Regions from separate parts of the Pseudomonas sp. GL_135 genome, predicted to be linked through region 2. Evidence: riboswitches for the same ligand, from Rfam matches in the RefSeq annotation. Region 2 holds a riboswitch; each other region holds the start of a gene.

Region 1 (10,228 bases), 700 kb from region 2:
GATGTCGTCGAGTATTTCCCTGTCGGTGTTTGTCGACAGTACCTGGGCGATGCTCGGCTTTTTCAGCCTGGCCTATGCCAGCCTGGCGTTCGCTGGCGCGAGCATCTGGTGCTTGCCGGCTGACGTGGCGCCGTCTCCGGCCCACGTGGCGTCGATCGGCGGGATACAGAACTTCGCGTCGAACACCGCCGGCATTTTCATCACCACGTTCACCGGCTTCATGCTGGTGATCGGCAACGGCTCGTTCACCGCGCCGCTGCTCACCGCCGGGGCGTTTGCGCTGTTGGGGGCGTTCAGCTACCTGTTTATCGTCGGGAAGATTGAGCCGTTCTCGACCACGCCGGAGGATGCCGCGCCTCTGGATGTGTCGGCAGCCGCCCAGCGCACCTGAGTGCTGAGCCGGATGCGGACGTCACTCTTGCGGTGTGACCTCCGACGCTTTCCCGGCTAAAGCCGGTCCCACAAGTCGGCGTTCCAGCCAGTCCCATTGAATGCACGCGGATGGTTTAGTGGGACCGGCTTTAGCCGGGAAGAGGCCAGCGCAGGCACCGTCACCTTTGCGGTGCGCCCACTGACGCTTTCCCGGCTAAAGCCGGTCGCACAAGTCGGCGTTCCAGCCAGTCCCATTGATTATGGGTTTCCGGCTGCATCCGCTTCACACCCCTTCGGCTTTCACCGCCGCGCGAATCGCCTCCAGCAGCATCTGACACGCCGGGTTGTCGTTGTCCGAGCGCCAGACCAGGTGCAGCTCGCTCTGCACCCCTTCACCCAGATCGATATCGCGGAACGTCACGCCCTTGAACACCACATTGGCCGCGCAGCGCGGCACCAGCGCCAGGCCCATGCCGGCATTCACCAGCGCCAGAATGGTCAGCGACGAACCCAGCCACTGCACGTACTCGGGCGCCACTTGCGCCGAGCGAAACATGCCGGTGAGCAGTTCGTTGAACGGCGGGTACGCCGAGTGCGAGTACATCAGGAAGGGCTGCGCGTCGAGGTCTTGCACGCTGATGTTCTGTGCGCTGGCCAGCGGATGACTGCTGGGCACCGCCAATACGAACGGCTCGCGGACCAGGCATTCGGTCTCATAACCGGGCTGCAGCAGCGGCGCCCGCACGATGCCCAGATCGATGCGCCGGGCGCGCAAGGCTTCGTGTTGCTGGTAGGTGTTGAGCTCGGTCAGGGAGATTTTCACGTGGGGCTGGTTCTGCCGGGCTTCGGCGATGACCCGTGGCAGAAACTCGTACACCGCGCTGCCGACGAAACTGATGGTCACCGAGCCGATGTCACCCTCGGCAAAGCGCCGCGCCGCGATAGCCGCCTGATGCGCGCGCTCGAGCAGCGTCTGCGCTTCGATGAAAAACGCCCGACCTGCAGCGGTCAACGCGACGCTGCGGGTGTTGCGGTTGAACAGCTGAACGCCCAGCGAATGCTCAAGCAACTGGATCTGCCGACTGAGCGGCGGCTGGGTCATGTTCAGGCGTTCGGCGGCGCGGCGAAAGTTGAGTTCGGTGGCGACGGTGGTGAAGCAGCGCAGCTGGGCAAGCTCGAACATTGATCTATTCCGGGTATCAATCAACAGTCAATCTAGATTAGACGGGAACAATGCGCCGGTCCATGATCGGTTCATCACCTGCATTTCCCATCCCAAAAAAAATCACAAAGACCGGGAGTCGCACCTTGAACCGCACAGTTCCCCAGAGTGAACCCATCGGCGGCGCCGATCCCACCGTACTGGCCCGCGCGGCCGCGAAGGTGAAGCGTCATGTGTTGCCGTTGTTCGTCATCATGTTCATCGTCAACTACATCGACCGGGTCAACATCGGCTTCGTCCGCAGCCACATGGAAACCGACCTGGGCATCGGCGCTGCGGCGTACGGTCTCGGTGCCGGGTTGTTTTTCGTCGGCTACGCGCTGTTCGAAGTCCCGTCGAACATGCTCCTGCAACGCTTCGGCGCTCGCGCCTGGCTGACGCGCATCATGTTCACCTGGGGCGCTGCGGCGATGGCGATGGCCTTCGTGCGCGGTGAAACCAGCTTCTATGTGCTGCGCTTCATCCTGGGCGCGGCGGAAGCGGGGTTCTTCCCCGGCATCATTTATTACTTTACCCAGTGGCTGCCCTCCAGCGAACGCGGCAAGGCCATGGCGATTTTTCTCAGCGGCTCGGCCATTGCGTCGGTGATCTCCGGACCGGTGTCCGGCGCCTTGCTCGGCGTCAGCGGCCTGAACCTGCACGGCTGGCAGTGGATGTTCATCATCGAAGGCTTTGCTTCCATCGCCCTGTGCGGATTCGTCTGGTTCTGGCTGCAGTCCCATCCCCGCGAAGCCAAATGGCTGAGCGAAGAAGAGAAGGGCGCACTGATCAGCGCGATCGACGCGGAACAACGCGCCCGTGAAGCGGCTCAGGTGATCAAACCGTCCATCTTCAAGCTGCTCGCCGACCGACAGATCATGCTCTTTTGCTTCATCTACTTTTCCGTGGCCCTGACCATCTACGGCGCGACGTTCTGGCTGCCGAGCATGATCAAGAAGATGGGCAGCCTCATCGATTTCGAAGTCGGCCTGTTCAACTCGATCCCGTGGATCATCTCGATCATCGCCATGTACGGCTTCGCCGCGCTGGCCGCTCGCTTCAAGCATCAACAGGCGTGGGTTGCGGTCACCCTGGTGATTGCCGCGTGCGGGATGTTCATGTCCACCGTCGGCGGGCCGATCTTTGCCTTCGTCGCCATCTGTTTTGCCGCCATCGGTTTCAAGGCAGCTTCGGCGCTGTTCTGGCCGATTCCCCAGGGGTATCTGGACGCGCGCATCGCCGCGGCTGTCATCGCGCTGATCAATTCCATCGGCAACCTCGGCGGCTTCGTGGCGCCCACGGCGTTCGGTTTTCTGGAGCAGAAAACCGGCTCCATTCAAGGCGGCATGTACGGCCTGGCGCTGACCTCGCTGGTGGCGGCCGTGGTGATCTTCTTCGCCCGCACCACGCCCAAAGGCGACCCGCACCGCCCCAAGCCTGAAGACGCTGCAACCCTTCGTACAGCGACCTCGCTCAGCTCAAATCCAAGCCTGAAACCCTAAGCTCACACCCTGATTGACCGGGAGAAGTCATTTGAAAATCACACGCGTCACCGTCACCCCGATTGCCTTCCGCGATCCGCCGTTGCTCAACGCCAGCGGCATCCACGAGCCCTTTGCCCTGCGCTCGATCATTGAAGTGGAAACCGACAACGGCTACCTCGGCCTGGGCGAAAGTTACGGCGATGCGCCTGCGCTGGCGATCCAGCAGCAGTTGCAGAGCCAGTTGATCGGCATGGACCCATTCAACCTCAACCACCTGCGCGCGGTGGTCAAAGCGACCGTGGCGGCCAGCAAGCCTGCGTCTGTCGCCGGGGCCGAATTGGCGCCGGGCTCCCACGCCAGCAAGGCGGTGAGCAATGCCTATTCGGCGTTCGAAGTCGCGTTCCTGGATGTGCAGGCGCGCTCGATGAACCTGCCGCTGGTTGATTTGCTCGGCGGTGCCGTTCGCGACCGCGTGCCGTTCAGTGCGTACCTGTTCTTCAAATACGCCCAGCACGCCGACTCGCCCTACGCGCCGGACAGCTGGGGAGAAGCGCTGAGCGAAGAACAGATCGTCGCCCAGGCGCGGCGCATGATCGAAGCCTACGGCTTCAAGAGCATCAAACTGAAGGCTGGCGCGCTGGACCCGGAGCACGAAGTGGCGTGCATCAAGGCGTTGAAAAAGGCATTCCCGGGCTACCCGCTGCGCATCGACCCGAACGGCAACTGGTCGCTGGAAACTGCGATCCGCATGGCCGAACTGCTCGGCGACGACCTGCAATACTACGAAGACCCGACCCCCGGGCTGGAAGGCATGGCCGAACTGCACAAACGCACCGGCCTGCCGCTGGCCACCAACATGGTCGTCACCGACTTCGACGAATTCCGCCGCAGCGTCGCGCTGAACAGCGTGCAAATCGTCCTCGCCGACCACCATTACTGGGGCGGCCTGCGCGACACCCAGGCGCTGGCAAAAATGTGCGACACCTTCGGCCTCGGCGTCTCCATGCACTCCAACTCCCACCTGGGCATCAGCCTCATGGCCATGACCCACGTCGCCGCCGCCGTCCCCAATCTCGACTTCGCCTGCGACACCCACTACCCGTGGCAAGAACCGGACGAAGAAGTCATCAAAGGCGGCAAACTCCCCATCGTCGACGGCTGCGTCCACCTCACCCGCGAACCGGGGCTGGGGCTTGAACTGGACTACGACCAGCTGGGCAAACTCAATGACCAATTCCTGACGTGCGGCATTCGCCAGCGGGACGATGTCCGGCAGATGCAGAAATACAAACCGGAGTGGAAGGCGGTGAAGCCGCGGTATTGAGGTTGGGGGTGGGGCTGCATGACCGGGGGTGTTTGATATACCGCATTCGCGAACAAGCTCGCTCCCACCAATACGGTTCAGGCCGGAGATCCTCGAGCGCCTGAACTGGCCTCTTCCCGGCTAAAGCCGGTCCCACTAAAAAGCAACGCGTGCAGTCAGTGGGACCGGCTTCAGTCGGGAAGCTCTTGATCTGCTCTTGATCTGCTCTTGATCTGCTGTTGATCTTCATGCGCAGAAGGTCCAGACACCGCCAATCGCGACTTTGGTGCAGGCCGATCGTAGACGACGCGGAGTGGGCCGAGCCGCATGGATGCGGCGAGAGCGCCGTCAGGACATGGATGTCCGTTCGGCGCGGGCCCACGGAGCGTCGTCGGAGTGAGGGAACCCGACGGAGTCGGGCCAAACCGAGAGCAAGCACCCTTGGTTACTTGGGGTGCTTTTCCAAGTAACTCGCCGAAGGCGAAAACGAGGCCGTTAGGCCGACGCCGTTGATCCTGGCGCCCTCAGCCTCAACAGACGAGCCCCGTCAAACGGATCAACCAACCAATGCCCCCGCACCCCAAAAACGTCCCCCAACAGCTCTGGCGACAACACCTCAAACGGCGAACCCAGCGCCACCAACCGCCCGCCATCCATCACCGCCAGACGATCACAGCCCAACGCCTGATTCAAATCATGCAACGCCACCACCGTCGTCACCGGCAAATCCTGCACCAACTGCAAAATCGACAACTGCTGCTGGATATCCAGATGATTCGTCGGCTCATCCAGCAACAGCACCTGCGGCCGCTGCGCCAAAGCCCGCGCAATATGCCCGCGCTGCTGCTCCCCACCCGACAACGTATGCCACGACCGATGCACCAGAGGCTGCAAACTCACATCCGCAATGGCCTTCGCCACAATCCCGTCATCCATCTCGCCCCACGGCGCCAGCGCCGACAGCCACGGCGTACGCCCCAGCTCAACCGCCTGCAACAGACTGATCGAATCACCGGTCTGGGCATGCTGCTCCACCACCGCCACCTGCCGCGCAATGTCCCGCCGGCTCAGCGCCGACAAGCGCTTCCCGCCCAGGCGAACTTCGCCCTGAGACGGCGTCTGAATCCCTGCCAGCAACTTCAACAGCGTCGACTTGCCTGAGCCATTGGGCCCGACGATCCCCAGATTCTCCCCCGGCCGAATCGCCAGGCTCACGCCACTGAGCAGTGGCGCGCCCTTGACCGAATAACTCAGGTCACTGCCTTCGAGCATGGGCCCGGGCACCTCCTGACGGGCGTTCATCGAGGACGATTCCCGCGGACCAGAATCATGGCAAACACCGGCGCGCCCACCAGCGCAGTGATCACCCCGATCGGCAACACCTGACCCTTGATCAGCGTGCGCGACAGCACATCGGCGGCGATCATGAACAGCGCGCCGATCAACGCGCTCAGGGGCAGCAGCCGCCCATGGCGTACGCCGGCGATCAGCCTCACCGCATGGGGAATCACCAGACCGACGAAGCCGATGGAACCGACGATCGACACCATCACCGCCGTCATCAGCGCGGCGGTGAGGATCAGCACCGCCTGGACGCGGCGCACCGGAATGCCCAGCGAAGCCGCCGAATCGCTGCCAAACGTGAAGGCATCCAGCGCGCGCCGATGCCACAGGCACACCAGCAAACCGAGCACCACGACCGGCACCGACAGCGCCACCGACGACCAGCGCACGCCGCTGAGATTGCCCAGCAACCAGAACATGATCCCGCGGGCCTGCTCGGCATTGGCCGACTTGGTGATCAGGAAGGACGTCAGGGCGTTGAACAGCTGCGACCCGGCAATGCCCGCCAGGATGATCTGGCCGGCAGCGGTCTGGCCCCGCGAGGAGCGGGCGAGCAGGGCGACCAGCGCGAACGCGGCGATCGCGCCGGCAAACGCTCCGGTCGAGAGAGAAATCGTACCGGCGCCGATGCCGATGATCGCCACCAACACTGCGCCGGTCGACGCGCCCGCAGAAATACCCAGCAAGTAGGGATCGGCCAGCGGGTTGCGCAGCAACGATTGCAGGACCACGCCCGACACCGCCAGCCCTGCGCCGCAGGTGGCGGCAACGATGGCCCGGGTCAGGCGGTAGTTCCAGACGATGCCCTCGTCGATCGGGTCGAGGGGATAGCCTGCGGCCCACAGCTTGTTCGCCAGCACCTGAACGATCACCGGCAGGCTGATTGATGTCTCGCCAATCGCCACGCCCGCCAGCACCGCCAACGCCAGCAACGCGGCGGCCCAGGCACCGTGGCCGAAGATTCGGACGATGCTCGACCGGGGCATGCTGAATGACGTCATTGCGCTTGAGTGGCCTGAGCCAGTTGCTCGATGCCGTCAAACAGTCGCACGCTGGACTCCATGGCGCTGGCGTCCATGATCACGATGCGATTGTTTTTCACCGCATCCATATTGCGGGTGACCGGGTCAGAGCGGAGAAACGCCAGCTTCTTCTCGTGATCGTCGGCCGGGAAGCGGCGACGGTCCATGCGCGCGATGACCAGCACGGTCGGGTTGGCCTTGGCGATGGTTTCCCAGCCCACGGTCGGCCATTCCTCGTCGGAGTCGATGACGTTGCGCATGCCGAGGGTGTCGAGCATGAAATTGGGAATGCCCTTGCGCCCGGCCACGTAAGGGTCGACGTTGATGTCCGGGCTGGAAAACCAGAACACCGCCGAGAGGGGTGGATTGGCATGGGCTTTCGCCTGCGTCACCGCCTGGGCCAGCCGGGTTTGGTAACCCGTGATCAAGTGCTCGCCACGGTCCTGCACATCGAAGATCTGCGCCAGCTGTCGCAGGCTTTTGTACAGGGTGTCGATGCGGAAGGCTTCGAGGCGCGTGCCGTCGGCGCCCACCCGGTTGTTCTTGCCCTCGCAATCGGACGGCAGGATGTAGGTCGGGATGCCCAGATCGCGAAACTGCTCGCGGGTGCCGACGGCGCCCTGGGGCCCGACCATCCACTCAAACTGCACCGGCACGAAATCCGGGCGTTTGCCGATCACTGATTCAAAACTCGGCGCGTTGTCGGCCAGGCGCTCGATGCCGTCGTTGAGGGTTTGGTACTGGGGCAGCACGGGATTGAACCACAGCGAAGTGCCGATGACGTTCGGGCCCAGGCCGAGGGCGTAGAGCATCTCGGTGGCGGCCTGGCCAATGGTCACGGTTTTCTGCGGGGCGTGGGTGAAGGTCAGCGGTTCGCCGCAATTGTCCACGGTCAAAGGGTAGGCGGTCGACGCCGCAAAACCGGCGGTGGGCAAGGTCAGCGTGACGAGCAGGGCGGCGAGGCGGCGCAGCGGCATGAACAGCGATCTCCAGAAAGCCTGAGTGCTTGGCGAAGCAGGCGCTGGAAAGTCCACCCGACGGGCGCCCTAAGATGAGGGCGAGCACAGCGTGCGCGAGCGACGCGCGAACGGGAGTCCTTCCCCGGACACCCCGCCGGTGAATGAATATGCTGGCCGGCAGGTCTCCTGACTGGCGCATCATCGCCATGCTTCGGCCTTCCCGGGGTGACCCAGTGGCAAACAGGAAGCAGGGCTCAGCGCCTACAGTTGCGGGGACAGTTCCGTTTCAGCGCGCAGCGCGCTTGGGGATTCCCTATTAATTCCGAGTGGAAACCGGCGGCGGGGATACTAAACGATTCGGCGGGGAGAGGCGAATGCGGCGGCGGTGCATCGTTGGACCGAGCGACCTTCGACACCGGGCAGCAGCTGGACCGACGCAAAACTTTTGGGAGATGCAAACCTGTGGGAGTGACCGGGGTGGCGTTCCACCTTGCTCACGAAGAGGACAGTACATCCGCTAAATCTTCAGCGGCTGGAATGCAGCCTTCGTGAGCAAGCTCACTCCCACAGGGTATGTGTTTGCCATTCAATCTGGCGTGGGTCGGACACTGGGCGTTTAAAACTTGAACGGCCAACCCACGATCTTCTTCGGCCGTGGCGTCGAGTAGGTCCGCACTTTCGAGGTCTTCAACCCCAGACGCACCAGCGATTCGGCCAGCGCCACCGCTGCGGTGACGCCATCCACCACCGGCACGCCGGCACGGTCGCGGATGAGTTGATCCAGCCCGGCCATGCCGCCGCAGCCCAGGCAGATCACTTCGGCCTTGTCGCGGATCACCGCTTCGATGGCCTGCTCAACGATGGCTTCGACCGCACGCTCGGGCGATTCTTCCAGTTCCAGCACGCTCATGCCGCTGGCCCGCACCGACGCGCAACGCTCGTACACGCCGGCCAGCTTCAAACGGTCTTCGATCAGTGGCACGGTTCGGTCCAGCGTCGTGACCACGGCGTATTTATGCCCCAGCAGCATCGCCAGGCTGGCCGCGGCTTCGGTAATGTCCACCACCGGCACGTCGAGCAGTTCCTGCAAGCCCTCGCGGCCGTGCTCGCCGTAGCCGGCTTGAATCACCGCGTCATAAGCCCCTTCGTAGGACATGACCCGATCCATCACCGCAATGGCCGCCAGGTAACTTTCGAAATTGCCTTCCACTGACTCGGCGCCGAAGCGCGGGGTCAGGCCGATGATTTCGGTACCGGGGGAGGCCACGCTGCGGGCCTGTTCGGCAATGGTCTCGGTCATGGATGCGGTGGTGTTGACGTTGACGATCAGAATTCGCATGGACAGATCTCGCGCAGAAAACAAGGCCGGGCGTCTGGCCCGGCGTCGTTGCCCACGATATCAGTCTTTCATCGGCACGGGCGCCTGCAGGGCAATGAAGCCCTGATCGCGCATGGCCTGCCAGAAACCATCCGGCACCTGTGCGTTGAGCGCGGTGACGTCTTCGATGATCCGCGAGGGCCGGCTGGCACCTGGAATCACCGCTGCCACCAGCGGGTTGGCGAGGACGAACTGCAGCGCCGCCGACTTGATGTCGACCTGATACTGCCGGGCGATCTCCTGAATGTGCGCCACCTTGTCGAGCATTGCCGGCGATGCTTCCTGATACTCGAAATGCTTGCCGCCCACCAACACGCCGGAGCTGTAAGGCCCGCCGACCACGAACTCGGCGTTGTGCTGGCGGGCCTTGTCGAACAGCCGTTGCAGCGGCTGGTCATGGTCGAGCAGCGAATAACGACCGGCGAGCAGGAAGCCGTCGGGCTGGGCCTCTTCCAGGTCCAGGGTCAGTTCGCACGGCTCGACGCGGTTGACGCCAAGGCCCCAGGCCTTGATCACGCCTTCTTCGCGCAGTCGGGTGAGGGCACGGAAAGCGCCGGTGCGAGCGATGTTGAAATGCTCGATCCAGGCATCGCCGTGGGCGTCCTGGGCGACGTCGTGAACAAACACGATGTCCAGCCGATCGGTGTTCAAGCGTTTCAGGCTCGCTTCAATGGAACGCAGCGTGGCATCGGCGGAGTAATCAGTGACGATCTTGTTTTTCAGGCCTTCAGCGAACGGACCGCTGCGGGTCTCGGTGTCGATCTCGTCGGAAATCAGCCGACCGACTTTGGTGCTCAGGGTGTACGCGTCGCGGGGGACGCCGGCGAGGGCCTTGCCCAGACGCTGTTCGGACAGCCCGGCGCCGTAGATCGGTGCGGTGTCGAAGTAGCGAATGCCCTGGTCCCAGGCGGATTGAACGGTGGCCGCCGCTTCCTCTTCGTCGATGGTGCGGAACATGTTGCCCAGCGGCGCGGAGCCGAAGCCGAGGCGGCCGATGATCTTGTCGTGCAAACTCATGAGGGGTGTCCTGTGCGGTGGGGCGGGTCTGGATGTCCAGGCTGCATGGCGCTGCGCTCGCCTGGGCAAAGCAGCGCGATGAAACCGGCGAAGCTTCTTTACTGACTGTTGATTGCCCCAGGGGTTCTTCGGAATGCGCGGCGGTGGA
Region 2 (10,228 bases):
TTGAACGACTGGCGCGAGAGCTCGGTGTCTTCAACGATGTGCGTGGTGATGCCCTTGACCAGCGCGTGCTTGAGGCGCTCGTTGACCTCCCAGCCGCGCCACTCTTCGGTTTCCGCTTCCTTGACCGAGCCGTCGCCCTTGTATTTGTCGGCAAGGGCCAGCAGCGCGTCGGTGCCTTCCGGGTTGCGGTTGAGCACCACGTCTTCCACCGCGTCACGCAGTTCGGCCGGAATCTGGTCGTAGATCTCCAGCTGGCCGGCGTTGACGATGCCCATGGTCAGGCCGTTGCGGATCGCGTGCAGCAGGAACACCGAGTGGATCGCCTCGCGCACCGGGTTGTTGCCGCGGAACGAGAACGACACGTTGGACACGCCACCCGAGGTCAGCGCATACGGCAGCTCATCGCGGATGTAGGCGCAGGCATTGATGAAGTCCACGGCGTAGTTGTTGTGCTCCTCGATGCCGGTGGCGATGGCGAAGATGTTCGGGTCGAAAATGATGTCTTCCGGCGGGAAGCCGACTTCGTTGACCAGAATGTCGTAGGAGCGCTTGCAGATTTCCTTCTTGCGCGCCTCGGTGTCGGCCTGGCCGGCTTCGTCGAAAGCCATCACCACCACTGCCGCGCCGTAGCGCTTGCACAACTTGGCGTGATGAATGAACTGCTCGACGCCTTCTTTCATGCTGATCGAGTTGACGATGCCCTTGCCCTGGATGCACTTGAGCCCGGCTTCGATGACCTCCCATTTCGAGGAGTCGATCATGATCGGCACGCGGGAGATGTCAGGCTCGCCGGCGATCAGGTTGAGGAAGGTCACCATGGCCTTCTTCGAGTCCAGCATGCCCTCGTCCATGTTGATATCGATCACCTGAGCGCCGGCTTCGACCTGCTGCAGGGCGACTTCCAGGGCTTCGGTGTAGTTGTCTTCACGGATCAGACGGGCGAAGCGGGCAGAACCGGTGATGTTGGTGCGCTCGCCGACGTTGACGAACAGCGAGCTGCGATCGATGGTAAACGGCTCCAGACCAGACAGGCGACAGGCCTTCGCGATCTCCGGAATCGGGCGCGGCGCGTAGGGCGCGACGGCGTTGGCGATGGCCTTGATGTGCGCCGGCGTGGTGCCGCAGCAACCGCCGACGATATTCAGGAAGCCGCTCTGGGCGAACTCTTCAACGACCTTGGCCATCTCTGCCGGGGCTTCGTCGTACTCGCCGAATTCGTTGGGCAGGCCGGCGTTCGGGTGCGCGGAAACATGGGTTTCAGCTTTATTGGACAGCTCTTCCAGGTACGGCCGCAGCTCGCTGGCGCCCAGCGCGCAGTTGAGGCCCACGGAGATCGGCTTGGCGTGGCGCACGGAGTTCCAGAACGCTTCTGTGGTCTGCCCGGAGAGGGTGCGACCGGAGGCGTCGGTGATGGTCCCGGAAATCATGATTGGCAGCTCGAAGCCCAGCTCGTCGAACACGCCCTGAACGGCAAAAATCGCCGCTTTGGCGTTGAGGGTGTCGAAGATGGTTTCGATGAGGATCATGTCCGCACCGCCTTCGATCAGGCCTTTGGTGGCCTCGGTGTAGTTCTCCACCAGTTCGTCAAAGGTCACGTTGCGGTAGCCGGGGTTGTTGACGTCCGGCGACAGCGAGCAGGTGCGGCTGGTCGGGCCGAGCACGCCGGCGACGAAGCGCGGCTTGTCGGGGGTTTCAAGGGTCTTGGCGTCGGCGACCTGGCGGGCCAGGCGTGCGCCTTCCACGTTCAGTTCATAGACCAGCGCCTCCATGCCGTAGTCGGCCTGGGACACCTGGGTGGCGTTGAAGGTGTTGGTTTCGAGTATGTCCGCGCCGGCGTCGAGGTATTCCTTCTCGATCGCGCCAATCACGTCGGGCCGGGTCAGGATCAGCAGGTCGTTGTTGCCCTTGACGTCGCTCGGCCAGTCGGCAAAGCGCTTGCCGCGGTAGTCTTCTTCCTCCAGTCGATAGCTCTGGATCATCGTGCCCATGCCGCCATCGAGGATCAGGATTCGCTGTTGAAGAGCCTGCTGGAGTGCTTGAAGACGCGCGCTGCGATCTGACATGAGGTTACCCGGATGAAAAAGTACGAAATAAGATGGCGCTGAAAGGTGCGAAATAATAGCAAACCTGCGCGGATTTAAATCATTTCGGGATTTACATGAATTATGTTCATGTTGGAGGCGGTGGTCGGATCTGCAATCTCGTCCTGCGTGCACATCCATCGTTAGCGCGCAATGGCCCCAGTGACACTGCCCCAAACGCTGAAACCCTTATAAAACATGGCGCGCAGCCATTATGCAGCCCGTCAGTGAAGCCGAACCTTTTTGCAACGTTTGAAGTCGGACATTGGGAGTCGCTCTTCGGCACCCGCTCTTTTTGAGTGTGGGATTGAAGGTCAATCCAGACGAAGCAAGAGGTTGCAGATGTTGATTTCGGTTCAGGCCCTGCGGGCACTCGCCGCGTGGGCTGTTGTGTGTCACCACTTCATGCAGATTTTTTTCGACTTCCATCCGAGTGGGCCGGTTGGCCGTTTTTTCACTGAAAAAGGTGCTGTCGGCGTCGACGTCTTTTTCGTCATCAGCGGTCTGGTCATTTACCTTTCGACCGTGGACAAGGATATTCCGGCCGGCCGCTTCATGCTCAACCGGGTGATTCGCATCGTCCCCGCGTATTGGCTGTACACCCTGGTGATGGGCCTGCTCGTGGTCGTCGCACAGCCGCTGTTGCCCCATCAGGTGGTCGACTGGCAGAGCTTCGTCTTGTCGCTGTTGTTTATCCCTTCGGAAAATCCTGGTGGTTACGGCCTCTATCCCACCCTGAACGTGGGCTGGACGCTGAATTACGAGATGTTGTTTTACGTGCTGTTTTCGATGGTCTTCCTGTTTCAGCAACGGCTACGCCCGTTAATCCTGGCGGCGGCACTGTTTGCCATTACTGACGTGCTGGGTCGCTCCGGGCTGGTCAGCCGGTTCTATGCCAATGACATCGTCTATGAGTTCCTGCTTGGCATCTTCGTGGGTGTGATGTACCGCCGGGGCTGGATCAGCGAAAGGCTGTGGTTGCCGTTGATCGCAATCGGCGCTGCGCTGTTCACCATCGACCACCTGCAACCGGCGCCCCGCATCATCAATTGGGGCCTGCCGAGCGCGGTCATCGTCGTCGCGTGCATCTCCCTCGAACCCTATCTACGAAATTACCGCCTGCTGAAAACCATGGGCGACTGTTCGTACTCGGTGTACCTGCTCCACGTGCTGGTGCTCTATGCGGGATGGCTGGTGAGCGAGCGTTACGGCGTTAACCCCTATCTGGTCTTCGCCGTCTGCGTGCCAGTCATCGCGCTCGGGGCGTGGCTCAGTTATGAGTGGATCGAGAAGGGGCTGTACCGGCGCATGAAAGGCTGGCTGGACCAGAGGAGGGCGAGCAAGGAGGCGGCGCTGTCGTGACAGGCGTCGGGCAGTCGATGGGTCGCTTACCCGACTAATTTACTAGGGCTTTGTCAGGCGCAGTTGATTGGCGTAAACTGCACCCCACGTCTGCGAGGAATTTTCATGACCGCTATTACGATTACCGATGCCGCCCACGATTTCCTGGCTGATCTGCTGGAAAAGCAGAACACGCCCGGCATCGGCATCCGCGTGTTTATTACCCAGCCTGGCACCCAATACGCTGAAACCTGCATTGCCTATTGCAAGCCAGGCGAAGAGAAACCCGAAGACACGGCCATTGGCCTGAAAAGCTTCACCGCCTGGATCGACGCATTCAGCGAAGCGTTTCTGGACGATGCCGTGGTCGATTACGCCACCGACCGCATGGGCGGACAGCTGACCATCAAGGCCCCGAATGCCAAGGTGCCGATGGTTAACGCCGACAGCCCAATCAACGAACGCATCAATTACTACCTGCAGACCGAGATCAACCCAGGGCTCGCCAGCCATGGCGGTCAGGTGACCTTGATCGAGGTGGTGGAAGAGGATGCGGCCAATGTCGCCATTCTGCAGTTCGGCGGCGGTTGTCAGGGTTGCGGTCAAGCGGATGTGACGCTCAAGGAAGGCATCGAGCGCACCCTGCTGGAGCGCATCCCCGAGCTGACCGGTGTGCGTGACGTGACCGACCACACTCAGAAAGAAAACGCGTATTACTGAGAAGTGATGGCGTGGCAAGCAAAGCCCCGACTGGTTCGGGGCTTTTTTGTGGGCGCTCGCCAACGTCTTGAGGCGCACGCTAGGGCCTGAACACATGGGCGTGGCCCGCGCGATACAGCGATGATTCGCTGAACAGGTCGTTGCCCAACACTCTGCCTACCAGAATCAGCGCGGTGCGGCGGAATCCCTTGATCCGCACCTTTTCCTCGATGTCCGCCAGCGTGCCGGTGACCCAGTCCTGATCCGGCCAGCTGGCGCGATGCACCACGGCAATCGGGCAATCGGCGCCATAGTGTGGGGTCAGCTCGGCGACGATCTTGCCGAGGTTACTCACCCCCAAGTGAATCGCCATGGTCGCCTGATGCTGCGCCAGATCACCGAGGGCTTCGCCTTCTGGCATGTCGGTTTTGTCGGCGTAGCGGGTCAGGATCACGCTCTGGGAAATGTCCGGCAGCGTCAGCTCCGTGCCAAGCAATGCAGAGCACGCTGCGGTGGCAGTGACGCCGGGAATGATTTCGAAGGGGATCTGCAGCTCGCGCAGGCAGCGGATCTGCTCGCCGATGGCGCCATACAGGCTCGGATCGCCCGAGTGAACACGCGCCACATCCTGGCCTTGCGCATGAGCGGATTTCATCAGATCGATGATCTGCTCAAGGTGCAACGAAGCGCTATTGGCGACCTGAACCGCCTGATGACCTTCCAGCACTGCTTCAGGCACCAGGGAACCGGCGTAAATGATCACCGGGCAGGAGCGAATCAGCCGCTGGCCTTTGACAGTGATCAGGTCCGGATCGCCGGGGCCTGCGCCGATGAAAAAAACAGTCATGGGGTGTCCTGATTGGAATTCATTTGAGCACGCGGTTTGCTGTTGTGGGACCGGCTTTAGCCGGGAAGAGGCCCGCATGCCCCCCCCCAAATTTGCAGTGTGACGCCTGGCGCTTTCCCGGCTAAAGCCGGTCCCAACAACAGTCCGCGTTCATATTTCAGCAGCCGTACGCGAATCGCCTCTGTGGGACTGGCTTTAGCCGGGAAGGGGCCCTCGGGCACACCATCAAAATCTGCGGTGTGACCACTGACGCTTTCCCGGCTAAAGCCGGTCCTACAAGATCGTGTCATATCTCAATGAATGCACGCGGTCTGCTTTAGTGGGACTGGCTTTAGCCGGGAAGGGGCCCTCGGGCACACCATCAAAATCTGCGGTGTGACCACTGACGCCTTCCCGGCTAAAGCCGGTCCTACAAGACCGTGTCATATCTCAATGAATGCACGCGGTCTGCTTTAGTGGGACCGGCTTTAGCCGGGAAGGGGTCTGCATGTACGCCCCCAAATTTGCAGTGTGACGCCTGGCGCTTTCCCGGCTAAAGCCGGTCCTACAGTTTGAGCCGGTCCTACAAGGGTTGGCCGGTCCTACAAGATTGCGGTTGCCAGCGCAAACGTCGCATGGGGGCTCTTTCGGCGGGGTATGGCCAGGGTCGCGGGCGAGCCGGTCAACCGCGTCGCCATCGCCAGCGCCGCGCTTTCTGCCACGCCGTAGCAGCCGGTGCGTTCAAAGGCGATGTCCGAGCGATGGCTCAGCTGTGCCTCGTAAGCCGCTAGATCATCCGCACTGAAGAACCCAATCGTCAGCCCCAAGCCATGGCCCAGTTCCAGCAATCCCGCCTCAGCCGACTTGCCGTCAATGGAGGCGAGGGCGGCAACGTCCTTTAGCTGAAGCTGACATTCGCGCAGACCATCCTCCATCAACTGCCGAAGCTCCAGCGCCGAACAGCCGCGCTGGCAGCCCAGACCGACCACCCACAGCGGTCGATCGCGCAACTCGTTCACAGAGCAGGGTTCAAACCGGCTTGCGTCGCGGGCATGCCACTACGACGAAACAGCCAGGCGCTGATCCAGCCCAGGGCAATCCAGAAAACCGCATTGGTCAGCAGCGACGCAATCTTGAATTGCGCTTCAAGGGCTTCCGGGGCGAGTGCCGAATGCACCGCCGGCTGAGGGGCGCCGACGATATGCGGCACCACCAGAATCATTGCGCCCACAACCTTCAACAGCCAGTGCCGGGCAAACACCATCAACGCCAACCCTGCAGCCGTGGAGGCAGCAGTGCCCACCCACCAGATCTGCCGTTGGGTCAGGTCCGCCGCGACGGTACCGGGCAGTTCGGGCGGCAGACCAAGAGTGGGCGCCAGCACAAACACGGCATAACCGGCCAATCCCCACAGCACGCCTTCGCGAGCACTCGTCGGCGTACGCAAGGTGTACAAGGCCGCCAGCATCAGCGCGAAACCGACCGCGACTACCAGATTGCCACCCGTGGTGGACAGCACGCGCTGCCAGCCGTCTTCAGGCTCCCAGGCTTCGGCGTCATGAACGTGGCCGGCCATCGCACCGTCGGCGTGCTCGTGCATCTCGGTAGCCGGAGCCTTTTCGTAGGTCTCCGCCTGCAGGATCAACGGCGCGACCGAGAAGCTCTGCAGCAGTGTCAACAACAGGGCGGCGAGCAGTCCGGTGAACCCGGCCGTTTGCGCAATTCGCTTGAACATGGCGGCAGGTCTCAATGGCAAGGGAAGGCGGAGCTGTGACGGGTGTCGTGTGCCGCGTTGTGCACCGCATCGATGTGGGAGAAACCGGCGAAGTACACCAGAAATGCACCGAGAAACATCGCGCTGACGGCGGCAACAAGGCGCTGGCTTTGCGTGGCAGTCACGGCCGTTGTGGTGTTGCTGGCGGTGCCGGACGTCTGGCGGGGTGTGCTGATGGACATGGCGCTTCCCTCTGAAGTGGTTTCAGCGGACGGAAAGGCGCAAAGACACCGCAGGCGAATGCCGGCAGTGCTCAACAGCGCCCGCCCACCGCGGGTTGTTATGGTGTGTTGTCGGGCCGGTCTCCGGGCTCGCGAGGGGCACATGCATCAGCCGTTACAGCCATCGTGCCTTCAAGAATCGCCTTCCCATATCGATGCCGACACAGTGGATCTGACTCTTCACTCGCTTACCGTTGCGGGGGCAGCACCGGACTGATGCACACCCGAAGGTCTGCACGCACCGGTTTCCCGTTTCACCCTGTGAAGGGCACCCGTAACAAGGTGTGTAGAAGACCACGCACGGTTCGAGTCGTCAATCTTAGGGTCATTCGGTGCGTCAATCGGCGCGGCAATCACTGCAACGGCGCGATTGACCGGCCTGCGGTCACTGCGTAGCCTTGCGCACTTGAGGTTCGCCGGCCGCCTTTTCATGTATCAAGGCCACCGGCGCTAAGAAGGGAATGCGGTTTCAAGCCGCAGCTGCCCCCGCAACTGTAAGCGGACAGTTTCATTGCACAGCCACTGCGCGAGCGGGAAGGCGCGATGAATGCCAGTCGCCTGACGATGCCTGTCAGCAACCGGACGCCGTGAGCCAGGAGACCTGCCTCGAATCGGACCGCCTGCAAGCGGCCGAGGAATTCCACTACAACCGGGCGGGGTGATCCGGTGGCGAATCGAACCGCGCGCCTGCTTCGGCCGGCCCTGCGCTGTTTTCGTCCTCGTTGCCCCGCCGCACGCCTGAGGGCAACCGATGAAAACACTGGCCAAACTTCCCGTCACCATCGTCACCGGCTTTCTCGGCTCGGGCAAAACCACCTTGCTGCGGCACATGCTCGACAACGCCGAAGGACGACGCATCGCCGTCATCGTCAATGAATTCGGCGAGCTGGGCATCGACGGCGACATCCTCAAGCAGTGCACCATCGGCTGTACCGAAGAAGAGGCCGTCGGTCGCGTTTACGAACTGGCCAACGGCTGCCTGTGCTGCACCGTTCAGGAAGAGTTCTTCCCGGTGATGCAGGAACTGGTCGCCCGCCGCGGCGACCTCGATCACATCCTCATCGAAACCTCGGGCCTGGCCCTGCCGAAGCCGCTGGTGCAAGCCTTTCAGTGGCCGGAAATTCGCAACGCCTGCACCGTCGACGCGGTGATCACCGTGGTCGACAGCCCGGCCGTGCTCGCTGGCACCTTCGCCGCGTTTCCGGATCAAGTCGACGCCCAGCGCAAGCTCGACCCGAACCTTGACCACGAATCCCCGCTGCACGAGCTGTTCGCCGACCAACTGGCCAGCGCCGATCTGGTCGTGCTGAACAAGGCCGACATGCTCGACGCCGATGCGCTGGCCGCCGTGCGCGCAGAAGTCGCCGAAGAATTGCCGCCAGCGGTAAAAATCGTCGAAGCGAACCGGGGGCAGCTGCCGATCAGCGTGTTGCTGGGGCTCGGCGCCGAATCCGAGCTGCACATTGATGGCCGCAAGACCCATCACGATCACCACGAAGGCGACGATCACGATGATCACGACCATGACGCCTTCGATTCCATCTCCATTACGCTGCCCCAGGCGGACGAATCGCTGTTGCTTGACGCGCTGACCCAGGCCGTCGTCCAGCACGGCATCCTGCGCGTCAAAGGCTTCGCTGCGATTCCCGGCAAACCCATGCGCCTGCTGGTGCAAGGCGTCGGCACGCGCTTCGACAAGCATTTCGACCGCGCCTGGAAGCCTGACGAAGCCCGGGAAACCCACCTGGTGCTGATCGGCCAGGAGCTGGACCCCGGCGTCCTCGAAGCGCAATTGCGCGCAGCTCTCTCAGCGATCAAAGGCTAACCATGCACCTGCTGCGCACTCAGCCCGGCGGCTTCGTTCCTGACGACAGCATCGCTGACCTGGGCCAGACCCCCGCCGAGCTGGTGATCCTGTGCAGCGCCGACTCGAATCTGGCCCTGCTGGCTGAAACCGCGCAGCAACTGCCGGGTGACTACCCGAGCCTGCGCCTGGCCAATCCGATGCAGGTGCAAAATCATGCATCGGTGGATTTGTACGTCGACGAGGTGCTGCGCCACGCCAAAGTCATCCTGATTTCCCTGCACGGCGGCATCGGCTACTGGCGTTATGGCGTCGAGCGGCTGGTGGAACTGGCGGCAAAGGGGGTGAAGCTGATTCTGGTGCCGGGTTGTGATCGCCCGGACCCCGAGCTGAGCGGCCTGAGCACGGAGTCTGCCGAAGACCGTGATCGGCTCTGGCATTACCTGCGTCAGGGCGGCAAGCACAACGCGCTGGCGCTGTTCAACTTCATCGCCACACGCTGGCTGGGCGGCGACTATCCCTGGGTCGAGCCGCAAACCTTGCCGCGCACCGTCATTTACCATCCGCAGAACACCAACGCCGATTTGGCCCGCTGGCAGGCCGATTGGCGCGCGGATCAGCCGGTCGCCGCCGTGCTGTTTTATCGCTCCCACTTGCAAGCGGCAAACACCGGTTTCATCGATGTGTTCTGCGAGCGCTTGTCGGCCCAGGGATTGAACCCATTACCGATCGCTGTCGCCAGCCTGAAAGAAGCCGGCTGCATGAGCGCGATACAGGATTGGCTCGACGAGGTGGACTGCGAGGTCATCCTCAACACCACCGGGTTTGCTCAATCGAACCCGGAAGCGCCGGATGTACGACCGTTTCGCCGGGACATCCCGGTCATTCAGGCCATTTGCGCCCAGGACAATGAACCCGCCTGGCGGGCAAGCGCCCAAGGGCTGGGCCCCCGCGACCTGGCGATGCACATCGCGCTGCCGGAACTGGACGGTCGCATCATCAGCCGGCCGATCAGCTTCAAGGACCTGGCCTGGCACAGCGAGCGCAGCCAGTCCGACGTGGTCTGCTACCGCGCCCAGCCGGGGCGCATGGATTTCGTCGCCGAACTGGCCCGGCGCTGGGTGCTGCTGGCCCGCACGGCCAACGCCGACAAGCGCGTGGCGCTTATTCTCGCCAACTACCCGACCCGTGACGGGCGCATCGGCAATGGCGTCGGCCTCGACACGCCGGCGGCCGCCCTGAACATCCTTAAGGCGATGCAGGCCGAGGGCTACCCGGTCGAAGGCTTGCCCGAAACCGGCACTGCGCTGATTCATGCCCTGCTTGGCGGTGTCACCAATGACCCGGACAGCCTCGATCAGCGGCCGTGCCATCAGAGCATGGCCATGGACGAGTACCTGGCGGCGTTTCAGGAGTTGCCTGAGGCCAATCGCGACGCCGTGATGGCTCGGTGGGGCGCGCCGCAGACAGATCCGATGTGTC
Region 3 (10,228 bases), 920 kb from region 2:
GACCGATGATCCGCGTGGGTCCGCTGACCGACCAGGGGCCGATCTGCCGCGCCATGACTTTCAGAAACCGCGGCTCCGCCAGCACAAAGCCCAGGCGCACACCGGCCAGCCCGAAGAACTTGCCGAACGAGCGCAACACGATCAGGCCCGCGCGCTGGGTGTACGCCGCCAGGCTCAACTCCGGCGTGTTGTCCATGAACGCTTCGTCCACCACCAGCCAGGCGCCGCGCTGGGCCAGACGGGCGTGCCATTCCAGCAGGCGTTCGGGCGGCAGGCTCAGGCCGGTAGGGTTGTTCGGGTTGACCACGACGAGCACATCAAGGGTGTCGATGAACCGCTCCACCTCGTGCTCCAGTACCTCGCGCACCAGAAAGCCGGTGTTGCGCCAGGCCTCGGCGTGCTCGGCGTAGCACGGCGACAGCACGCCGACCTTGCCCGCCTGACGCAGACGCGGCAATGCTTGAATCGCTGCTTGGGAACCGGCCACCGGCAGCACGTCCGTGGCGCCGTAATAGCGGCGGGCGGCGGCTTCCAGACCGTCATCGGTTTCCGGCAGGCGCGCCCAAGCCGCCTCAGGAATCGCCGGAATCGGCCACGACCACGGCGAAATCCCGCTGGACAGGTCGAGCCAGTTCGCTTCTTCAATGCCATATTTCAGGACTGCACCACGCAATCGGCCGCCATGTTCAAGCATAGAATTCTGTCCCCAGACACAAGATCAGCAACCACAGCCACACGCCGCGCTGCACCAGTTGCCAGCCGCGATCGATGGAGTCGGCGTCCGCCGGCACGCCTTCGCCCAGGGTCGCGCGCTCATGCAGCTCGCCGTGATAAATCGCCGGGCCACCCAGCTCGACGCCCAGCGCACCGGCGCCAGCGGCCATCACCGGGCCTGCGTTGGGGCTGTCCCACTTCGGTGCCTGGGTGCGCCAGCAGCGCAGGGCCAATCGGGTGTTGCCCAGCAGCGCGTAGGTCAACGCCACCAGGCGGGCCGGAATGTAGTTGAGCAGGTCGTCGATTTTCGCCGCCGCCCAGCCGAAGCGTTCGAAGCGCTCGTTGCGATAGCCCCACATAGCGTCGAGGGTGTTGCTCAGGCGGTAGAGCACCACGCCCGGCGCCCCCAGCACGACGAACCAGAAGATTGCCGCGAACACCGCGTCGCTGCCGTTTTCCAGCACCGATTCCGTGGCCGCGCGTGCCACTTCGGTGCTGTCCAGTTCGGACGTCTGGCGACTGACCAGATAGCCAACCCGTCGGCGTGCTTCGTCCAGATCATCGCTGCGCAGCGCCTGGGCAACCGGCTCGACGTGCTCACCCAGACTGCGCAAACCCAACGCGCAATAAAGCGCCAGGACTTCCACCAGCCAGCCAATCAGCGGCAGCCAACTGAGCAACGTGGCGATCAGGGTCAGGGGAATCACGGCGATGAACCATGCGGTCACGCCATGGCTGCGCCAGCCTCGGCCGGCGGCATTCAGGGGCTGTTCGATGCGCTCGGCAAAGCGGCCGAACGCCACCAGCGGGTGGTTCCGTTTTGGCTCGCCGAGCAACGCGTCCAGCGCGACCCCGGCGACGCTCAATAACGCCACGCTCATGCAATCACTCCCCATGTATTCTCGTAGACCAGTTCCTGCAGCGCGCGCGGCTGCGCCCAGCCCTCCAGCACCAGCATCGGCGCCGGGTAGAATTCCTTGACCGGGCCCAGGCACAGAATCGCCAGGGGTTTTGAACCGGTTGGCATCTTCAGCAGATCGGCCAGGGCCAGGGGATCGAACAGCGATACCCAGCCCATCCCGAGGCCTTCGGCACGCGCCGCCAGCCAGAGGTTCTGGATCGCGCACGACAGCGACGCCATGTCCATTTCCGGCAAGGTGCGACGGCCGAAGATGTGTTTGTCGCGGTCGTCCATCAGCGCGGCGACCAATACCTCGGCGCAGTCGCTGATGCCCTCGACCTTGAGCTTCATGAAATCGTCAGAGCGCTCGCCGAGGGCTTCGGCAGTGCGAATACGCTCCTCCTCCACCTGCGCCTGAATCTGCCCACGCAATGCCGGGTCGGTGATCCGCAGGAAGCGCCACGGCTGCATCAATCCGACGCTCGGCGCGTGGTGCGCGGCTTCGAGCAGGCGGGCCAGCAACTCGGGCGCGACCGTGCCGCCGCAGAAGTGGCGCATGTCGCGGCGCTCGGCAATGGCACGGTAAACGGCGGCGCGTTCGGGGTCGGTGAAGGTGTGTTCAGTCATGGAGTCGCCTGTCCCGCGGTTGAAACGCAGCAGTCACCGGCAACACAGCCCTTGTGGGAGCGAGCTTGCTCGCGAAGGGGCCGAGCACCTGATACATCTTCAACGCCTGAAATACCGTCTTCGTGAGCAAGCTCACTCCCACAAGGAGCGAGTTTGCTGCTCGACGGCGCGGCGCGTTAGTGGCGAGCCAGCTCCCACTGAATGCGGCGATTGCATTGGCCAGGCTCATGGCAAAAACAGCGCCGCCATCGCCTGGGGATTGGAGGGGAAGTAGAAGTGCACGTACGACGCGGTCATGCGCCCTTCGCGGTACACCGCTTCGGCGCCGCGCCCGCCATTGGGGCTGAGGCCGCGGGCGATGGGGGTCAGTTCGGTGCTGGTCAGGGAGTGGTGATAGGTGTGACCACGCAGGGTGCCTTCCGGCAGTTCGACCGATTGCAGGGCCAGGGCTGCCAGACGCTTTTGCATCACGGCTTCGCCCTTGAGCAAGCCCACCCCTTCGGCGCGCTGGCCGTCGACATCGGTCAGGGCATCGAGCAGGTACAACATGCCGCCGCATTCGGCGAGCAAGGGTTTGCCGGCGGCGTGGTGCGCACGAATGGCGGCGAGCATGCTGTGATTTTCCGCCAGCGCCGTGTGATGCAGTTCCGGGTAACCGCCCGGCAGATACAGGCTGTCGGCGTCGGGTAAGTCGCGGTCGCGAATCGGCGAGAAGAAGGACAGTTCTGCGCCCATCTCCCGAAGCAGGTCCAGGCTGGCGCCGTAGAAAAACGCGAACGCCTCGTCATGGGCGATGGCGATTTTCACGCCGGCCAACAGCGGTTCAGCCGGCACGAACTCGGGTGCAGTAAAAGTCACGGCCGGCGGCAAGGTGGCGTCGCAGGTGCTGGCCAGCGCGGTGGCGGCAGCGTCGAGGCGCATGTCCAGGTCGTTCAGTTCGCTCGCCTGAACCAGGCCGAGATGCCTGCTCGGCAGCTCAATGCCGGTCTCGCGCGACAGCGCGCCATACCAGCGCAGGCCTTCGGTCAGACTGCCTTCCAGCAACTGCGCATGGCGCACCGTACCGACCCGATTGGCCAGCACGCCGGCGAACGGCAGATCCGGCTGATAGCGCGCCAGTCCCAGCGCCAGGGCGCCGAAGGTCTGGGCCATGGCCGTGCCGTCAATCACGCCCAGCACCGGCACGCCGAAGCGCCGCGCCAGGTCGGCGCTGGAGGGCGTGCCGTCGAATAAGCCCATGACGCCTTCGATGAGGATCAGGTCGGCATCGGCAGCGGCTTCCCATAACAGGCGCCGGCTTTCGTCCTCGCCGATCATCCACATGTCCAGTTGGTACACCGGATGGCCGCTGGCGCGCTCGAGAATCATCGGGTCGAGAAAGTCCGGCCCGCATTTGAACACGCGCACCTTGCGCCCCTGATTGCGGTGCAAACGGGCGAGTGCGGCAGTGACGGTGGTTTTGCCCTGACCGGACGCAGGCGCGGCGATCAATACTGCCGGGCAGTGCCGGGGTTGACGCTCACTCACAGTTCAATGCCTTTCTGGGCCTTGATGCCGGACTGAAAGGCATGCTTGACCACGCCGATTTCCGACACGGTGTCTGAAAGATCTATCAACTCCTGCTTAGCCCCGCGACCGGTGACGATCACGTGCTGCATTGGCGGGCGTGCCTGCAGGTCGATCAGCACCTGCTCCAGGTCCAGATAGCCGTGCTTGAGGGCGATGTTCAGCTCATCGAGCACGACCATACCGATGGAGGCGTTCTTGAGCATCTCCCGGGTCACGGCCCAGGCGGCTTCGGCGGCGGCGATGTCACGCTGGCGGTCCTGGGTTTCCCAGGTGAAGCCCTCGCCCATCACGTGGTAACGCACTTGTTCAGGGAAGCGGCGGAAGAACAGCTCTTCGCCGGTGCTGTGGCGGCCCTTGATGAACTGCACGACGCCGCACTGCATGCCGTGGCCCATGGCGCGGGCGAGCATGCCGAACGCCGAACTGCTCTTGCCTTTGCCGTTGCCGGTCAGCACCAACAGCAATCCGCATTCATTCGGCGCGCTGGAAATGCGCTCGTCCATCACCGCCTTTTTGCGCAGCATGCGCGCCAGGTGGCGTTCGTCACGTTCGGGGGATTCGCTCATCTCAGCTCTCCGCTTGAGGGCAGGTGTGGCAGACGGAGGGCTCGGGCAAAGACTGTCAGCAGGCACCGGACAAGGCCGGCCTGCAGCAGAGCATCGCCCTCCGTGATGCTGTTCGATGGATCAGGCCGGTCTCCGGACTCATGAGTTGCCACAAGCGTGGCAGGCCAGGCGCCTTCCCATGTTCAGCGAACACAGTGGCATCGTGCGTGGCCCAGACTCATTTACCGTTGCGGAGGCAGCGCCGGAATTGATCGCACGAGCAATCGCACCGGCTTCCCTGTTTCACCCTGTGGACCAACGAGGTCCCGGGCACCTGAAACATGGCGCGAAGGTTAGAGGGTTGACTGGGGAGCGTCAATCGAACCGTGGGCAGAGCGCCCACAGGTTTACGGGATTTCACCCTGAAAGGCACAGGTGTTCATGCAGCAACAGCCCATGGACACATTGACTCAGAAGCGACTATTGCCTGGCGAGGTTCGATGGCTGGATAACGCGCTTGGCATTCAGCCAGGCCTTTTGCCAATACGGCTTGTCGAGGCTGTCGAGTTTGACGGTGCCGCCGGTGGCTGGTGCGTGAACGAATCGCCCTTCCCCGACGTAGATGCCGGCGTGGCTGACGTGGGAGCCGCCGCCAGTGGCGAAGAACACCAGATCACCCGTCTGCAACTGGCTGCGGTCGATGTCGGGGCCACGCAGGGTGATCATCTCCCGCGTCGATCGCGGCAAGGTGATGCCCGCCGCATCGTGGTAGACGTAGCCGATCAGGCCACTGCAATCGAATCCCGAATCAGGCGTGTTGCCGCCCCAGCGATACGGCGTGCCAACGAGGCCGATCGCGCGCAACAAGACGTCGTCGGCGAGCGGTGAAGAAAACTGGGGAGGAGCGGAAACCACAGGCCGGTAGACGACCTTGCGCGGAGCGGGCGGTGGCGTGCTGGAACACGCGGCCAGCAGCACAGCCAGAGAGGCAACCATCAGGCGAACCGTTAACGACATAAACACGACAACCTGTGCGGGGTGCAGCTTACTTTGCCGAGAGCCGGGGTTGCGCGCAAGAGGGTCGAACCCTTTGCGCGCCCGGAATTAACGGTGTTGGCGCTTGATGGTAGTCGAAGTCATCGCGGTGGTGGTTTCAGGTACCGATGAGGGTGCCATGGCCAGTGCGCGTTTGGCTTCGATGAAGGTCTTGGCCCAGTAGGCATCGTCGAGGCTGTCGACACGGACGCCACCGCTGCGGCGGCTGCTGGAGTGGATGAACTGGTCATCGCCCAGGTAGATGCCCGCATGGCTGACACGACCGCGACCGGCGGTGCTGAAGAACAGCAGGTCGCCCGGCTTGAGGTCATTGCGTTTGATGAGGGGGGCATCGATGTTGATCATTTCGCGGGAAGACCGCGGCAGGCTCATGCCCGCCTCTTCACGGAAGAGATAACCGATGAAACCGCTGCAGTCGAAACCGGAGGTGGTCGACGTGCCGCCAAAGCGATAGCGAGTGCCTATCAAGGATTTGCCGCGTTCGAGGATGCTGTCAGCCAGAACGGGCAAGCGGTACGGCTTGTTGTCGGCAAACTGAGCGAGCTCGTCTTCGGTGGCGACTTCGTCATCCAGCACGGAAGAGGCGTAGTCGGCGCGCTTGGTAGCGGATTGAGCCGTGGCAGAGTCCCGGAACTGGGGGCTTTGCGACTGTTGTTGCGACGTCGGCATCTGGGCCGCGCAGCCGAACAACAGCGTTACGAGTGCGAGAGGCACGAGGGGTGCGAAGCGGTTTAGCATGTGCACGACCGTGGCTGAAGTGTAAAGAAGCCGAGACTATGCCCTCTATCGTACCCATTTGCAAATTCAATCGAAACAAATGTGACTTACGATGTCTTCCATCACTTCTAAGGCTCTACACCTCAGAAACGCATCCATATGCGCGGAATGATCGGTTGGCGAAGGGTTTATCTCGGCAGTAAAGCCTCCCATCACCCGAGCGCGCAGCATTGGCTCATGAATGTACGGAAAGCTGGCGGTGGTTCCGATGCTGAGCACAGCGTCAAAGCCTTTTGCCATCTCCCTCTCAAGCACGTTCAGTGCCAACTCCGGCAACATCTCCCCAAACAACACCACCGATGGCCGCAGAACGCCAGTACAGCTGGGGCACAGCGGTGGCAATGGCCGGTCGAGATGTTCGCTCAACTGCGGATCCTCGGCGCCACAAGATTGACAGTAGAGCGGCGCCAGCTGGCCATGAATTTCGATCAGCCGCTCTGGCGGACTGCCCGCCGCGCGATGATAGCCGTCGACGTTTTGCGTTAACACCCAGCACTCCGGCTTGCGCCGCTGCAATTCCGCGATGGCGTAGTGCGCCGCATTGGGACGTCCGCCCAGGCAAGCGCTGCCCAATTGTGCGATGTACTTCCAGCACAGCGCGGGATCACGACGCAGCATCGGGCCGGACAAGGCCATTTCGATGGGCAGGCCATCATCAGTCTCGCCGTTGTACAAGCCACCGACACCGCGATAGGTCGGCAAACCCGAATCCGCCGAGAGGCCGGCACCAGTGATGATCAGGATGCGTGTGGCATGGCGCAGGGCCGCGGCGGTTTGCAGCACCAAGGCCGGATCGACCACGGACGCGCTTACCAACCGAGGGTTTCTTTGAGGAAAGGAATGGTCAGCTTGCGCTGGGCCTGGAGCGAGGCCTGATCGAGTTGCTCAAGCAGGTCGAACAGCGCGCTCATACTGCGTTTACCGCGGGTGAGGATGAAATGCCCCACCTCATCGGTCAGGTGCAGCCCGCGGCGCGAGGCGCGTAACTGCAGGGCGCGGAGTTTTTCCTCGTCGGACAACAGGCGCATCTGGAACACCAGCGCCATGGTCAGCCGTGATTTCAGGTCGGCCAGCTTGACCGGCAGCTCCCTGGGCGAGCATGAAGCGGCGATAAGCAAGCGTCGGCCGCTGTCGCGCAGGCGGTTGAACAGATGGAACAACGCTTCTTCCCACTCAGGTTTGCCGACCACCGCTTGCAGGTCATCGAGGCACACCAGTTCGTACTGCTCAAGATGATCGAACAGGCCGATGCCTTGATCGAGCAACTCGGCCATCGGCAGGTAAACGGCCGGCTCGCCCAATTGTTCGAATCGCAGGCAGGCGGCCTGCAACAGATGGGTGCGCCCTACCCCGTTCTTGCCCCACAGATAGATGAGACTTTCTGTCCAGCCAGCCTCGGCTTCGCACAGCCGCTCGACATAGCCGAGTGCAGCGGCATTGGCGCCTGGATAGTAATTGATGAAGGTGGCGTCATCACGCAGACGCACACTCAGGGGCAGCTGAACTGGTTTCATGCTGGCTGAACGGTTCGAGACGAACCGCCAAATGGCCTCTGTGAAAAGTGCGCAAAGTCTATACCCGCAGGGCTGGCCGCACAATGCGGCAGACCGCCAGCAAAATCAAAGGCTTGCGTAGGTCACTGGTATGACGGGGGATTACGGGAAAATCCCGTGGAGGATAGGGCGCGCGGCGGACACCGCGCGCCCTCAGGAATCCTGATTCAGGGAATCAGAGATCCGGGTCGTCGAGACCGCCGTAGATGTCAGAATCCTTGTACAGGTCATGAACGTGGCGCACCAACACCATGATCACCGCTGCCACCGGCAGCGCCAGCAGGATGCCGGTGAAGCCGAAAAGCTCGCCGCCCGCCAGGATGGCGAAGATCACCGCGACCGGGTGCAAGCCAATGCGGTCGCCTACCAGCAATGGCGTCAGCACCATGCCTTCGAGCGCCTGACCGACCATGAACACCGCCACGATGCCCAGCATCGGGTACAGGTCGCCGCCGAACTGGAAGAAGCCCGCCAGAATCGCCGAGCCGATGCCGATCACGAACCCCATGTACGGCACGATGGCCGCCAGGCCGGCGATGACACCGATCAACAGCCCCAGCTCCAGCCCGACCAGCATCAGCCCGGCGGCGTAGATCACGCCCAGCGCGACCATCACCAGCAACTGACCACGAATGAACGCACCCAAGACCTCATGGCACTCGTCCGCAAGGGCGACGATCTTCTTCTCGCGGTGACGCGGCAACAGGCTGCGGACCTTGGCGGTCATCACGTCCCAGTCACGCAGCAAGTAGAAGCAGACCACCGGGATCAGCACCAGGTTGGTCAGCCAGCCGATCAGCGCCAGGGTCGAGGTCGTGGCCTGGGACAAGACGATGCCGACGATGTCGCCGGTCTGGCCCATGTGCTCCGAGATCGCCGCCTTGACCTTGTCGAACTTCCAGAACCCCTCTGCCAGACCCAGCTTGGCCTGTGTCCACGGCATGGCGGTGTGCTGCAGCCAATCGAGGATCTGCGGTGCCAGTTCGTACAGGCGATAAAGCTGCTTGGCCAGCATCGGCACCAGCACCAACAGCAGCCCCATGAAAATCAGGGTGAACAACAGGAACACCGTCACCACACTCATGGTGCGGGACATTTTCAGTTTTTCCAGCCGGTCTGCCAGCGGATCGCCCATGTACGCCAGCAGCAAGGCCACGAGAAACGGCGTCAGAATCGAATGCAGCAGCCAGACGAACAAACAGACCAGGACAACCCCGCCCAGCCAGAACCAACGACGCGTATCAGTCATTACTGCCTCTTTCCCCAAGATGATGTGCTTTACGCAACGTCGTTATGAACCTGTTCACCAACGGAAGTGCAATGCGCTATCAGAAACAGCGGGCGGCTGCGGTGCTGCCGGCGTGCCGTCCGCAGCAACGGGCGCGGCGGTGACCGGCGCGCTGGCGATTTCACCGGCTGGCACTTCCTGCAACTTCGCCAGCGACAGCTGGGACCGCAACTGATCGGGGCTGCCGCTGACGTCGAAAGCGACGCGATCACCGTCGGCTGATTTCAGGCGGCCACCGAACGGTTCGAGCAGGCGCAACAGCTGCGCATAACGCTCAAGATTCATGCCCTGCACATCCAGCACCATGCCGGTCGACGCACCCGGCTTGACCACGAAACGCGGCGCCAGACGCTGGCTCACCGCCAACAGCACCGCGTCGGCCAGTTCCGCCGAACTCGCGCCGCTGGCGCTGCCCTGCTCCATCTTGTCGCCCAGCCACAGGTGCCATTTGCCCTGCCACTGGCCGCCGTTTTCCTGAGCGTGAACCGCCAGAATCGCGTCTGAACCGTAACGCTCGGAAGCCTCTTTGAGCGGGCCAACGTCGTTGCCGTCGAGGGTCTTGGCGTTGCCGATGCCTTGTTCGCCAAGGTCCGCTAGGGGTAGACGCAACGGCAGGCCGCGATGCTGGGCGGCGCGGCGAAGAGGCTCGGCAGAGGCTTGGCCGTCACCGACCAGATTGGCACCGTCAGTCGCGTCGTTCAGCCACCAGGCCATGATCACCGGGCGGTTGGAGCCCCACAACGACAGCCCGGCCTGACGCATCGCACGTTCGGTGCTCGCCGGGTCGAAGTCGACCTGCAGGGTCTCGGGTGGGCCGGCGTCATAACCGTACTGGCTGATAATTTGCTGAGGGTCTTTGCGCACCTCGGCAAGGCCGCCGTTCTGCACCGCCTTGGGGTCGCCGGTCAGGCGGATGACCAGGGTTTCCAGCGCAGCCTGGGTGGCACGGGTTTTCTCGTCCGGGGTCTGGCCGCTGACGGGCTCGCGCACCTGATAAAGCGTGTTCACCGTCTCGGCGAGCGCCGGCAGACTCATCAATGAGAGGCAACCCACGAACAGGCAGTTTTTTAGGCGCATGAATGAAGGTGGACGCATGAAGGATTCCCGCTGGGTAAAAAAGGCAACGCTATAAATAGCTGCATAAACTTGAATGAATCGACTCAGACCGCAGGTGCAGCCGAATCGCTCACTCAGGCGC

What was found. A riboswitch is a leader RNA that binds a small molecule or an ion and turns the genes downstream of it on or off. The one in region 2 is predicted to bind cobalamin.
Region 1: another riboswitch for cobalamin. It lies ahead of AC3ISG_RS13575 (ABC transporter substrate-binding protein); the one in region 2 lies ahead of cobW (cobalamin biosynthesis protein CobW).
Region 3: another riboswitch for cobalamin. It lies ahead of cobO (cob(I)yrinic acid a,c-diamide adenosyltransferase); the one in region 2 lies ahead of cobW (cobalamin biosynthesis protein CobW).

What each region holds. Positions count from the first base shown of each region.
Region 1 is NZ_CM174408.1:3,067,166-3,077,393, reverse strand. It holds gene AC3ISG_RS13605 (MFS transporter) at 1-391, shown strand, start outside; gene AC3ISG_RS13600 (LysR family transcriptional regulator) at 656-1,555, opposite strand; gene AC3ISG_RS13595 (MFS transporter) at 1,789-3,075, shown strand; gene AC3ISG_RS13590 (glucarate dehydratase family protein) at 3,107-4,381, shown strand; gene AC3ISG_RS13585 (ABC transporter ATP-binding protein) at 4,856-5,662, opposite strand; gene AC3ISG_RS13580 (FecCD family ABC transporter permease) at 5,659-6,690, opposite strand; gene AC3ISG_RS13575 (ABC transporter substrate-binding protein) at 6,702-7,703, opposite strand; cobalamin riboswitch at 7,845-8,038, opposite strand; gene AC3ISG_RS13570 (aspartate/glutamate racemase family protein) at 8,302-9,024, opposite strand; gene AC3ISG_RS13565 (aldo/keto reductase) at 9,085-10,080, opposite strand.
Region 2 is NZ_CM174408.1:2,366,773-2,377,000, forward strand. It holds gene metH (methionine synthase) at 1-2,063, opposite strand, end outside; gene AC3ISG_RS10555 (acyltransferase family protein) at 2,424-3,443, shown strand; gene nfuA (Fe-S biogenesis protein NfuA) at 3,549-4,142, shown strand; gene cobM (precorrin-4 C(11)-methyltransferase) at 4,222-4,968, opposite strand; gene AC3ISG_RS10570 (cobalamin biosynthesis protein) at 5,550-5,966, opposite strand; gene AC3ISG_RS10575 (CbtA family protein) at 5,963-6,682, opposite strand; gene AC3ISG_RS10580 (CbtB domain-containing protein) at 6,694-6,903, opposite strand; cobalamin riboswitch at 7,001-7,233, opposite strand; cobalamin riboswitch at 7,335-7,565, shown strand; gene cobW (cobalamin biosynthesis protein CobW) at 7,694-8,767, shown strand; gene cobN (cobaltochelatase subunit CobN) at 8,770-10,228, shown strand, end outside.
Region 3 is NZ_CM174408.1:1,447,665-1,457,892, reverse strand. It holds gene cobD (threonine-phosphate decarboxylase CobD) at 1-694, opposite strand, end outside; gene cbiB (adenosylcobinamide-phosphate synthase CbiB) at 687-1,595, opposite strand; gene bluB (5,6-dimethylbenzimidazole synthase) at 1,592-2,242, opposite strand; gene AC3ISG_RS06595 (cobyrinic acid a,c-diamide synthase CobB) at 2,468-3,769, opposite strand; gene cobO (cob(I)yrinic acid a,c-diamide adenosyltransferase) at 3,766-4,377, opposite strand; cobalamin riboswitch at 4,484-4,709, opposite strand; gene AC3ISG_RS06585 (C40 family peptidase) at 4,837-5,373, opposite strand; gene AC3ISG_RS06580 (C40 family peptidase) at 5,461-6,150, opposite strand; gene AC3ISG_RS06575 (NAD-dependent deacylase) at 6,217-6,990, opposite strand; gene hda (DnaA regulatory inactivator Hda) at 6,999-7,703, opposite strand; gene AC3ISG_RS06565 (AI-2E family transporter) at 7,918-8,991, opposite strand; gene AC3ISG_RS06560 (DUF2066 domain-containing protein) at 9,046-10,107, opposite strand.